Regions from separate parts of the Enterococcus sp. AZ109 genome, predicted to be linked through region 2. Evidence: predicted binding sites of a transcription regulator. Region 2 holds the regulator's gene; the other holds the start of a gene.
What was found. The regulator LexA, encoded in region 2, represses DNA repair genes until DNA is damaged. The targets are predictions, from matches to a motif close to CNAACANNTGTTNG.

Region 1 (4,756 bases), 790 kb from region 2:
TTGGGCATACGAAAGCTACGCAGCATCAAATGACTAATATGCTAATTGACATCAATGGTGATACAGCAACTGCCAAAATTGCCTTACGGGCGCAACACTACGTTCCAAATGATTTTGGAGACAATTTCTTAGAATGCGGCTGTCATTATGATAACCAATATACGAAAGTAAATGGTAAGTGGAAAATTAGTGGTGTCAAGGTAACCTTTGATTTTTGGGATGGAAATCAGTATGTTCTTTCTCAATCTACTCAACAAGTACCTGACTAAAGAAAGTTGATGGGACAAAAATAGAGTAGAAGCTTTGAACGTATTCTGCTCTATTTTATCCAATCTATTGAAAAGGAGCATATGATTTGTTTGATTTAACCAACCAGATTGCCGTGGTTACCGGAGCATCCGGTGGATTAGGGAGACAATTTGCTTTAGCCTTAGCAAGACAAGGGGCAACTATTGCGATCTTAGCTAGAAGAAAAGAAAAAATGGTGCAGGTTGCTCAAGAAATTCAAGCGTTGGGAGTAGAATGCTTACCCATTACTTGTGATGTTACTAAACTAGCTGAAGTAGAAAAAGCTGCCGAAATGGTCATTGAAAAATATGGAAAAGTAGACATCCTCATAAATAATGCGGGTGGAGGAGCGAATGCACCTTTAGCTGAAATGACAGATGAAATGTGGCAGCATACCATTGATATTGACCTCACAGCGGTCTTTCGCTGCACTAAAATATTTGGACAGCATATGCTAAAAGCAAATTATGGGCGCATCATCAATATTTCTTCAATCATGGGAATGGTAGGAAGCAGCCAATTATCGGTAAGTGGCTACCAAGCTGCTAAAGCTGGAGTACTGAACTTTACCAGAGCAGCAGCAGCTGAATGGGCAAAATCAGGAATTACAGTGAACGCATTATGTCCGGGCTTCTTTCCTTCTGAAACAATTAATGAAGCGTATTTAAAGACATTAGAGCCGATAATCATTTCTAATACACCGATGGAAAGAGCTGGAAGAACGGGTGAATTGGATACAGCTATTTTGTTTTTAGCTGCGAAAGAATCCAGTTATGTAACTGGAATCGTCCTGCCGGTTGACGGTGGTTGGACTGCAATATAAGTGAAAAAGATCGCTTGAATAGTACCGATTATTGAGTTAAATAAAGGACTGGAGGGAATTATTCGTGGAAGAAGAATTAAGGAAACTGATTGAAGAAGATAAAATCAGGAAATTACAATACCGCTATGCCCGGGGTGTTGATATGCATGATTATGAATTATTGAGAAGTTGTTTTGCAGATACGATTGAGGTGGATTTTACTGATTATCTACCTGAAGCTAAATACAATAATTTGCCGGCCGAAAAATGGGTAGAAATGGTTCGTCAGTTGACAGAAACGATGGATGCTACACAACATACTATGACCAACATCGATGCAGAATTCAACGGGGATACAGCTAAAGCGGTTGTTTATTTAAGAGCTATGCATTATTTACCCAATAATCGAGGGGAAAATCATGCCGAATGTGGTGGGTACTACGAGAACACATACGAAAAGATAGCGGGTGAATGGAAAATAAAATCCATGAAACTAACCTATAGTTTTTGGCTGGGAAATCAATATGTAGCTACCATTAGTTCTCAAAAATAAAAGGAGAAAAAGTATGGATAAATTGCAGGAATTAGTCGCCATTGAAGAAATAAAACAAGTAAAAGCTAAATATTGGCGCTTAATTGACACTAAGGATTTTGATCAACTAAATACAGTTTTTACAGACGATGCAGTCTTTGACTCAGTGGAGGCAACGTATGATCCTGTTCTTGGACAAATGCCAGGAACCCAACCCGCTGAGATTTGGGAAACGAGACAAGGTATTGTGGAAGGAGTAAAGCAATCCATGCCTCCAGAAATGCAAAGTGTCCATATGGGTCATATACCCGAAGTGACAATTCTAGCTGAAAATAAGGCAACAGGCATCTTTCCCTTCAATGACCGAATTAAAATTCCTAATGGCTTGAGCTTCAATGGTTTTGGCTATTACCATGAGGAATATGAAAAAGATGATACGGGTTGGAAGATTAAAAGGAGTATCATTAAGCGATTACGTGTAGTTTTTGACGAATAGAAAAATAATCTGACAGAAGTTAAAGCATCCAGACGTAGCGTAAATCTCAAAACGAAAGTAAGCCAGAGGCGTTTAAACCCGCTTTTGGCTTATTTTTTTCGTTTGAAATACAACGGACAGTTCAATATAAAAAAAGTAGTTTGTTCCTCTTTACAAAAACAAACATACGTTCGTATAATGGTGTTGTAGAGATTGGAGCGATTAGTATGTATGAAACGGACTTAATCTTTGATATTAGAAAGGAACCCAGCCGAGACGTTTTGTGCCTGGACTGTATTAGTTTTTATGCCAGTGTCGAATGCATCGAACGAGGACTCAATCCTTTGGAAGCAAAATTGGTGGTAATGTCTTACCCTTCCGATGATCCGGCTTTACGCGGCAGCGGCTTGATTCTTGCCTCATCAAGGATGGCAAAAAAAGCTTATAACATCAGCAATGTTAGTCGAGCACGGGATTTGCCTTTTCCTTATCCACCAGATTTAACGGTTGCGGCACCTCGGATGCTGTTGTACATGAAAAAAAATCAAGAAATCAACAACATTTACAAAAAATATGCTGATGAAGCCAACCATCATGTCTATTCGGTGGATGAAAGCTTTTTAGATGTAACAAATTCAATCAAACTTTTCGGTTGTCAAAATGCGTATGAGTTGGCGTTGAAAATCCAAGAAGATGTTCGCAAGAGTACCGGTATTTACGTGACGATTGGGATAGGCGATAATCCCTTGTTAGCAAAATTAGCCTTAGATAATGCTGCCAAGCATACCAAAGACATGATCGCAGAATGGCGGTATGAAGATGTGCCGAACACACTTTGGAAGATAAAAAACATCACTGATTTTTGGGGAATCGGCAATAAAACGGCGATCCGACTCAATCGACTGGGGATTGAATCGGTTTACGATTTAGCTCATACAAACTATTACGTTCTCAAAGAGTACCTTGGAGTTATGGGAGCTCAGTTATATGCACACAGCTGGGGGATTGATCGCTCGTTTTTAGGGGATTCAGTTCAGCCTGTCTCCAAATCGATTGGAAATAGTCAAGTTTTGGACAAAGATTATACGTATCGCAGTGAAATTGAAATCGTTCTTTTAGAGATGGCTGACCAGGTAGCCACACGCCTCAGAAGAAGCGGTGCTAAAGCGCAAGTTGTCAGTCTGTTTTGTGGGTACAGTATTGGCTATCTCGATAAGGAGGGAAAACGGGGCTTTCATCAACAAATGAAGGTACCAGCAACAAATTCGTCTAAGGAAATCAACCAATATTTGCGGCAAATTTTCGACAAGCAGTATAAATATCAAGACATTCGTACTATCGGTGTAAATACAGGGGGCCTAATTTATACTGATGCGCTCCAACTAAATTTATTTGAAGATATCGAGGAACAAGTCGATCGAGCAAAGCTTGAACATGTGGTGGATACCATTCGTGATAAGTTTGGCTTTAAATCGATCGTTCATGCCGTAAGTCTGCTGGAAGGTGGTCGAGCGATTGCTCGTTCTTCATTAATTGCTGGTCACGCTGGAGGGATGGCGGGAATTGAAAGTGGTGAATCACATGGTTAAGCGTACTGAGAAAAAATTTAGCGACTACAACGATTATCACGATAGAGGATTTATGAAGTGGGTTACAGCTTTCGCAATGGATGAACTAATCAAAAGTATTGAACGCAACAAGGCAGAAGCGTTAAAAGATATTCCCCTCCTTCCACAAATGAGTCAGCAAGAAATCGATGAAGCTTTAACCGAAGCTTTTAACTTCAAAAAGCCTGTTTCTGTCCAATTAAATCGCAAAGACAAGTTCGGTCGGCAAACTGAATCGGTTCTGGGAGAGTTCAAAGGCTACTTGCGCGACGAAGAGCTGATGATTGGTGACGAATGGATTTTGTGGGATGAGATCCGTCATATTCACGTAGTTTACGACGAAAAGTGGTTCAATGTTGAATTGTTTAAGCGAGACCAAAAAAAAGCAGAAATGGACTATTACCAGAAAGAACGTGATCCATTTGAAATTTCCGAAGAAAAAGAGATTCGTTACTCGTTAGAATCAGACCTATCTTTTATAAATGATTTTGACCAAACAGCAAACTGGATTGAATAAGAGGAGGTATAATTATGTGCGGACGAATCAAGTTGACACTTCAAGAAGAAAAAGATTTACAAGCAATTATTAGAAACGTAGAAAAGAATGGTTATCAGTATAAACAAGAAGAAATTTTTCCTTCAGATGAAGCAGCGGTGTTAATTAATGACGGAACCAATAAAGTGAAAGCCATCAGCATGGTCTGGGGTTTCAAGATACCTAAGAAGAAGCAACTCTTGATTAATGCCCGTTCAGAGACCGTCCTAGAAAAGCCGCGCTTTGCGCAAGCCTTCAAAGAAAATCGTTGTGTCTTTCTTTCCACAGGATTTTACGAATGGGATCGCAAAAAACGAAGCATCTTGTTTAGGAGCAGAAATGGTGGCGCTCTCTATCTCGCAGGTTTTTACCAAAAGTTTGATGATGGGAACAGAGGCGTTGTCTTGACTACTCGAGGGAATGAATCGGTACTTTCAGTTCATGAAAGGATGCCGGTGATATTGAAGAAAGAACAAGTTCGAAATTGGCTAATCGATTACGTTTACTCCAGAGAATC
Region 2 (4,756 bases):
CATAAGTAACTGGCAAGCCTTGAATCGCTGACATACGAATTGCTGGACGTAAGTAATCCGTAAATACAAAGAAGGTACCGCCGTACACACGAGTACCGCCGTGTAATTGAATCCCGTTCATAGCTGCTGCCATAGCGAATTCACGAACACCAAACCAAATGTTGCGGCCTTCATAAGAACCTGGTTGGAATTCTTGTTCGTCAGCAATCGTAGTATTGTTTGAACCAGATAAGTCAGCTGATCCGCCCCATACAGTTGGAACTGCTTTAGCAACTGCTTGAATGACTTCTTTACTTGATACACGACTTGCTTGGCTTGATCCTTCCTCGTAAACGGGCAGGCTTTCTTCCCAGTTTTCAGGTAATTTGCCAGCAAATGCATCTTTAAATTGTTTTGCTAACTCTGGATGGGCGTTTTCGTAGTTTTTGAACATTTCATTCCATTGTCCTTCAACTTCCGCACCCTTGTCTAGCATATCTGCTTTGAAACGTTCTGCTACTTCTTCTGGCACTGTGAAATCAGGATATTCCCAGCCATAGACAGCTTTAGCTGCTTTAATGCCGTCATCTCCGATTGGTGCTCCGTGAACAGCAGAAGTACCTTCTTTTGGAGAACCGAAGCCGATCACTGTTTTAATTTCAATTAAGGTAGGTTTTTCGGTTTCTGCTTTGGCTTCTTCAATTGCTTTGCTGATGGCTTCTAAATCATTGCCGTCTTCCACTAAAATATGTTGCCAGCCATATGCTTCATAGCGAGCACCCACGTTTTCAGTGAAGGCTTTATTTGTTGGACCATCTAAAGAAATATCATTTGAATCATATAGGACAACTAATTTTCCAAGTTTCATATGTCCAGCCATCGAGCTAGCTTCTTGAGAAACGCCTTCCATTAAGTCTCCATCACCAACGATAGTATAAGTGTAATGATCCATTACATTGAAGCTATCACGGTTGTAAGTAGCCGCTAAATGAGCTTCAGCCATCGCCATACCTACAGCCATTGAGATTCCTTGACCTAATGGGCCAGTAGTTGCTTCTACGCCATCAGTATGTTGGAATTCTGGGTGTCCAGGTGTTTTACTTTCCCACTGACGGAAGTTTTTCAAGTCGTCAATTGTAACTTGATAGCCCGCTAAATGTAACAAGCTGTACAACATTGCTGAACCATGACCGGCAGATAAGATGAAACGATCGCGGTTTGGCCAGCTTAATGAAGTCGCTGGATTCACGTTCAAGTGTTTTGTCCATAGGGCGTAAGCCATAGGTGCCGCTCCCATTGGCAATCCTGGATGACCAGAATTGGCTTTTTGAATCGCCTCAATACTTAACGTGCGGATCGTGTTAACACCTAACTGATCAATTTTATCAAACAAAATAATACGTCCTCCTTTTTGGTGATAAATACTTTTATTCCACATCCATTGTAACCGATTTATTTTCTTATTTCAATTGAAAAATGGAATATTCACATTATTTTCGATTATGAAGCCCTTTTTTCTTTTGAATATCCTTTAGTTTTTCAGGGGTTACATCTTTGCCATCCGGATCAACGATTTTCATTCCTTCAATGTGATGGCGCATGCCGCTGCGAAAAGAAGACAGGTATTCTTCACGCAAAACTTTCTGCTCGTGCAGTTCTGCTTTATTTAACCCTTCAGTTTTTTTCTTTTTTGCTAATTCATTAATTCGCGCAATCTTTTCATCTGAAATCATTTTGTGCACCTCGCTTCCGCTCTCCATTATACAACAAAATGACGCCGATAAAAAAGCAAAAGAAAGCGAACGCTTGTTTGATTTATCAAAAAAAATATGCTAAACTGAAAAAAAAGAAAAGAAGGTGTGAGCATTGGCAAAACGAACTGAAACAAAACAATTAGAAGTTCTGCGTTTCATTCATGAACGCGTTGAAAATAAAGGCTATCCACCAACTGTTCGTGAAATTGGAGAAGCAGTGAATCTTTCTTCTACTTCTACTGTTCATGGACACTTAGCACGCTTAGAAAAAAAAGGCTTAATTTTACGAGATCCTACTAAACCTCGGGCTATTGAACTGACCTTAGATGGTCTGGAAAAAATTGGTGTTCAGCCCCAAGTCATTCCGATGCTTGGAATCGTCACTGCTGGTGAACCAATTTTGGCTGTTGAAGAAGCTTCAGACTTTTTCCCAGTACCACCAGACTTGGCTAGTGAAGAAGGCAGTCTGTTCATGCTAACTATTCGCGGTGAAAGTATGATTAATGCGGGTATCTACGATGGTGATCACGTAATTGTTCGAAAACAAGCGACTGCTGTCAATGGTGAGATTGTCATTGCCATGACAGATGAGAATGAAGCGACCTGTAAAAGATTTTTCCATGAGACAGACTTCATTCGTCTACAGCCAGAAAATGATCAGATGGAACCAATTATATTAGACAATGTTTCTATCTTAGGTAAAGTTGTTGGTTTGTATCGGAATCACATCTATTAATCGGGAAATTTTTTCCGATTAATTTTTTTCTTTACAAATCGAACAAACATTCGTATAATACTTATACAAACATTTGTTCGTATATTTTATTAGGGGTGGATTATTTATGAAAGCAGTAAGAAGATTTGGCTTAATTATTGGATTTTTGTTACTTGGATTAGTGATTGGTAAGCTTGGATCGCTGGCTACTATTGTTGTCTTCTCCGGATTGTTCATCGTTTGGTATATGCTTTGGGATGAGAAAAAATATGCACAACAATATGAACAAGAAGCCTACTATTATGAAGAAGACTACGACGATGAGATGACTGAAGAGGTTTACTATATAGATTCTTATGATTACTACGATTATTATGACCATCACTACCACAAATCTGCATAAGAAAAAGGACTTGAAAATCGTTTCTGATTTTCAAGTCCTTTTTTATTTCAATGAATGTTAATAATCCATTAAAGTTAAGATATCATAGCTTTCGATTTTATCACGACCATGAAGTTCATCTAGTTCAATCAAGAAAGCACAGCCAACTACAATTCCACCTAATTTTTCAACTAAATCGATAGTTGCCTTTACAGTACCACCAGTTGCTAATAGATCATCCGTAACTAATACACGTTGACCCGGTTGGATAGCATCTTTGTGAATTGATAGTATGTCTGTCCCATATTCTTTTTCATACTCTACATCAATGGTCGCTCTTGGCAATTTGTTCGGTTTACGAACCGGAGCAAAACCTACACCCAATTCAAAAGCGACTGGACAACCAACAATAAAACCGCGTGCTTCAGGTCCGACCACCATGTCGATTTGCTTTTGGCTAGCGTATTCAACAATTTGTCTGGTAGCTTCACGGTAAGCATCTCCGTCAGCCATTAAAGGTGAAATGTCACGAAAGACAATCCCTTTTTGCGGGTAATCAGGTATGCTAGCAATATAATCTTTTAAATCCATCTTGTATTTCCTCCTAGCTTTTCAGCCAATTTCTTATCGTTTGAATGTCACTCATTAGTAAAAATTCTTCGCTCTCAATTTGTTTCATTCGTTCTTTGTAGCCGCGACTCTCTTCAATTGCTTGATTTTGTGGGTTTTCAACAATTTCCAAAACACCGTCATCTATTGTAACAAATTTCAATTCAGAAAACACGCGAATCATGAAGACTAATAATTTTTCAGATATTCTTAAGAAATTCGAGATATTTTTCAACTTATAACGAATATCCAGACGTTTTTGCTTGAGACAGAATTGATAGAGCTGTTTGAATTGTTCACGATTCGGCATTCCATTTAAATAGGCTTCATCTGCACTGTACAAGAAAAGATAAACCCGCTCAAAGCTACTGTTGCTTATTATAGATTTAATTAGTTCTTTATCACTAGGACAATCCACTACTACTAGTTGGCGATACTCTGCATATTCAGTCAAGTGATCTTTGTTGTAAACTTGTACTTGATGTTGCAAAGTATCCGTTAATACATCTCGGCTTTTTTCTTGAAAAGCAAGATAGAGTGTACTAGCTGTCTCAAGCGGCTGGTTCCAACTATGCTTGGCGCGTCGATCGATGACCTGAAGTCCCTCTGTAGCAAAATCTAAAAGCTTCAACTGAACTTTCTTCTGACCGTTCCACTCATTAATCTCCAAATCTCCGACAAAACGTGTGCTTTCCTGCTGTAACTCTTCTAGCTTTGCACCAAAGCCAAAGCCGATCACATCTACCTGCTGGTTGCCGTTTGTTAGCATGAATTTCACATGCTGCTGATCAGCTCCAATTGCTTTGATCTGAGCCACCTTTGTTTCTTCCACTAAGAAATGCGGAGCCGGATTATCCGTTCCAAAAGGTGCTAATTGCTTCAACTCTTCAGCAAAAGCCAAATTTACTTCAGCTAATGAAAGCTCTTCGTCAATTGCCAAACTAGCCCCTTGCAATAAGTCAATTTGCCTTTCTTGGATGTATAAGGCGATCTGCTGCTTCAACTCAATAAGGTTTTCACTAGGTAAAGTGACACCGATAGCTGCTTCGTGTCCACCAAAATGGGTGAAATACTCCCGCATTGTTGTCAACATACCATACATATCCAAAGCTTCACTACTACGCCCAGACCCTTTGGCTATCCCTTCTTCATTAATCGCTAGAACAATGGCAGGGTGTCCGGTTTGTTTTAAAACATTCCCAGCGACAATCCCTAGAACTCCAGGATTCCAACCTTCTTTGGCCAACACTTGAACCGGAGAGTCTTCCTCTAACATGGTCATTGCTTCTTGGGTAATTTGCTGGACAATGGCTTTGC

Region 1: IGI42_RS05030 (Y-family DNA polymerase) is a predicted target of LexA. The motif match lies at 2,278-2,291, and genes of this name have one in related genera.

The regions. Positions count from the first base shown of each region.
Region 1 is NZ_JBIOSF010000001.1:1,037,111-1,041,866, reverse strand. It holds gene IGI42_RS05050 (nuclear transport factor 2 family protein) at 1-269, shown strand, start outside; gene IGI42_RS05045 (SDR family NAD(P)-dependent oxidoreductase) at 356-1,111, shown strand; gene IGI42_RS05040 (nuclear transport factor 2 family protein) at 1,176-1,643, shown strand; gene IGI42_RS05035 (nuclear transport factor 2 family protein) at 1,657-2,118, shown strand; gene IGI42_RS05030 (Y-family DNA polymerase) at 2,325-3,686, shown strand; gene IGI42_RS05025 (hypothetical protein) at 3,679-4,221, shown strand; gene IGI42_RS05020 (SOS response-associated peptidase) at 4,236-4,756, shown strand, end outside.
Region 2 is NZ_JBIOSF010000001.1:251,222-255,977, reverse strand. It holds gene tkt (transketolase) at 1-1,372, opposite strand, end outside; gene IGI42_RS01210 (DUF896 family protein) at 1,470-1,712, opposite strand; gene lexA (transcriptional repressor LexA) at 1,846-2,469, shown strand; gene IGI42_RS01200 (hypothetical protein) at 2,576-2,851, shown strand; gene IGI42_RS01195 (adenine phosphoribosyltransferase) at 2,909-3,421, opposite strand; gene recJ (single-stranded-DNA-specific exonuclease RecJ) at 3,435-4,756, opposite strand, start outside.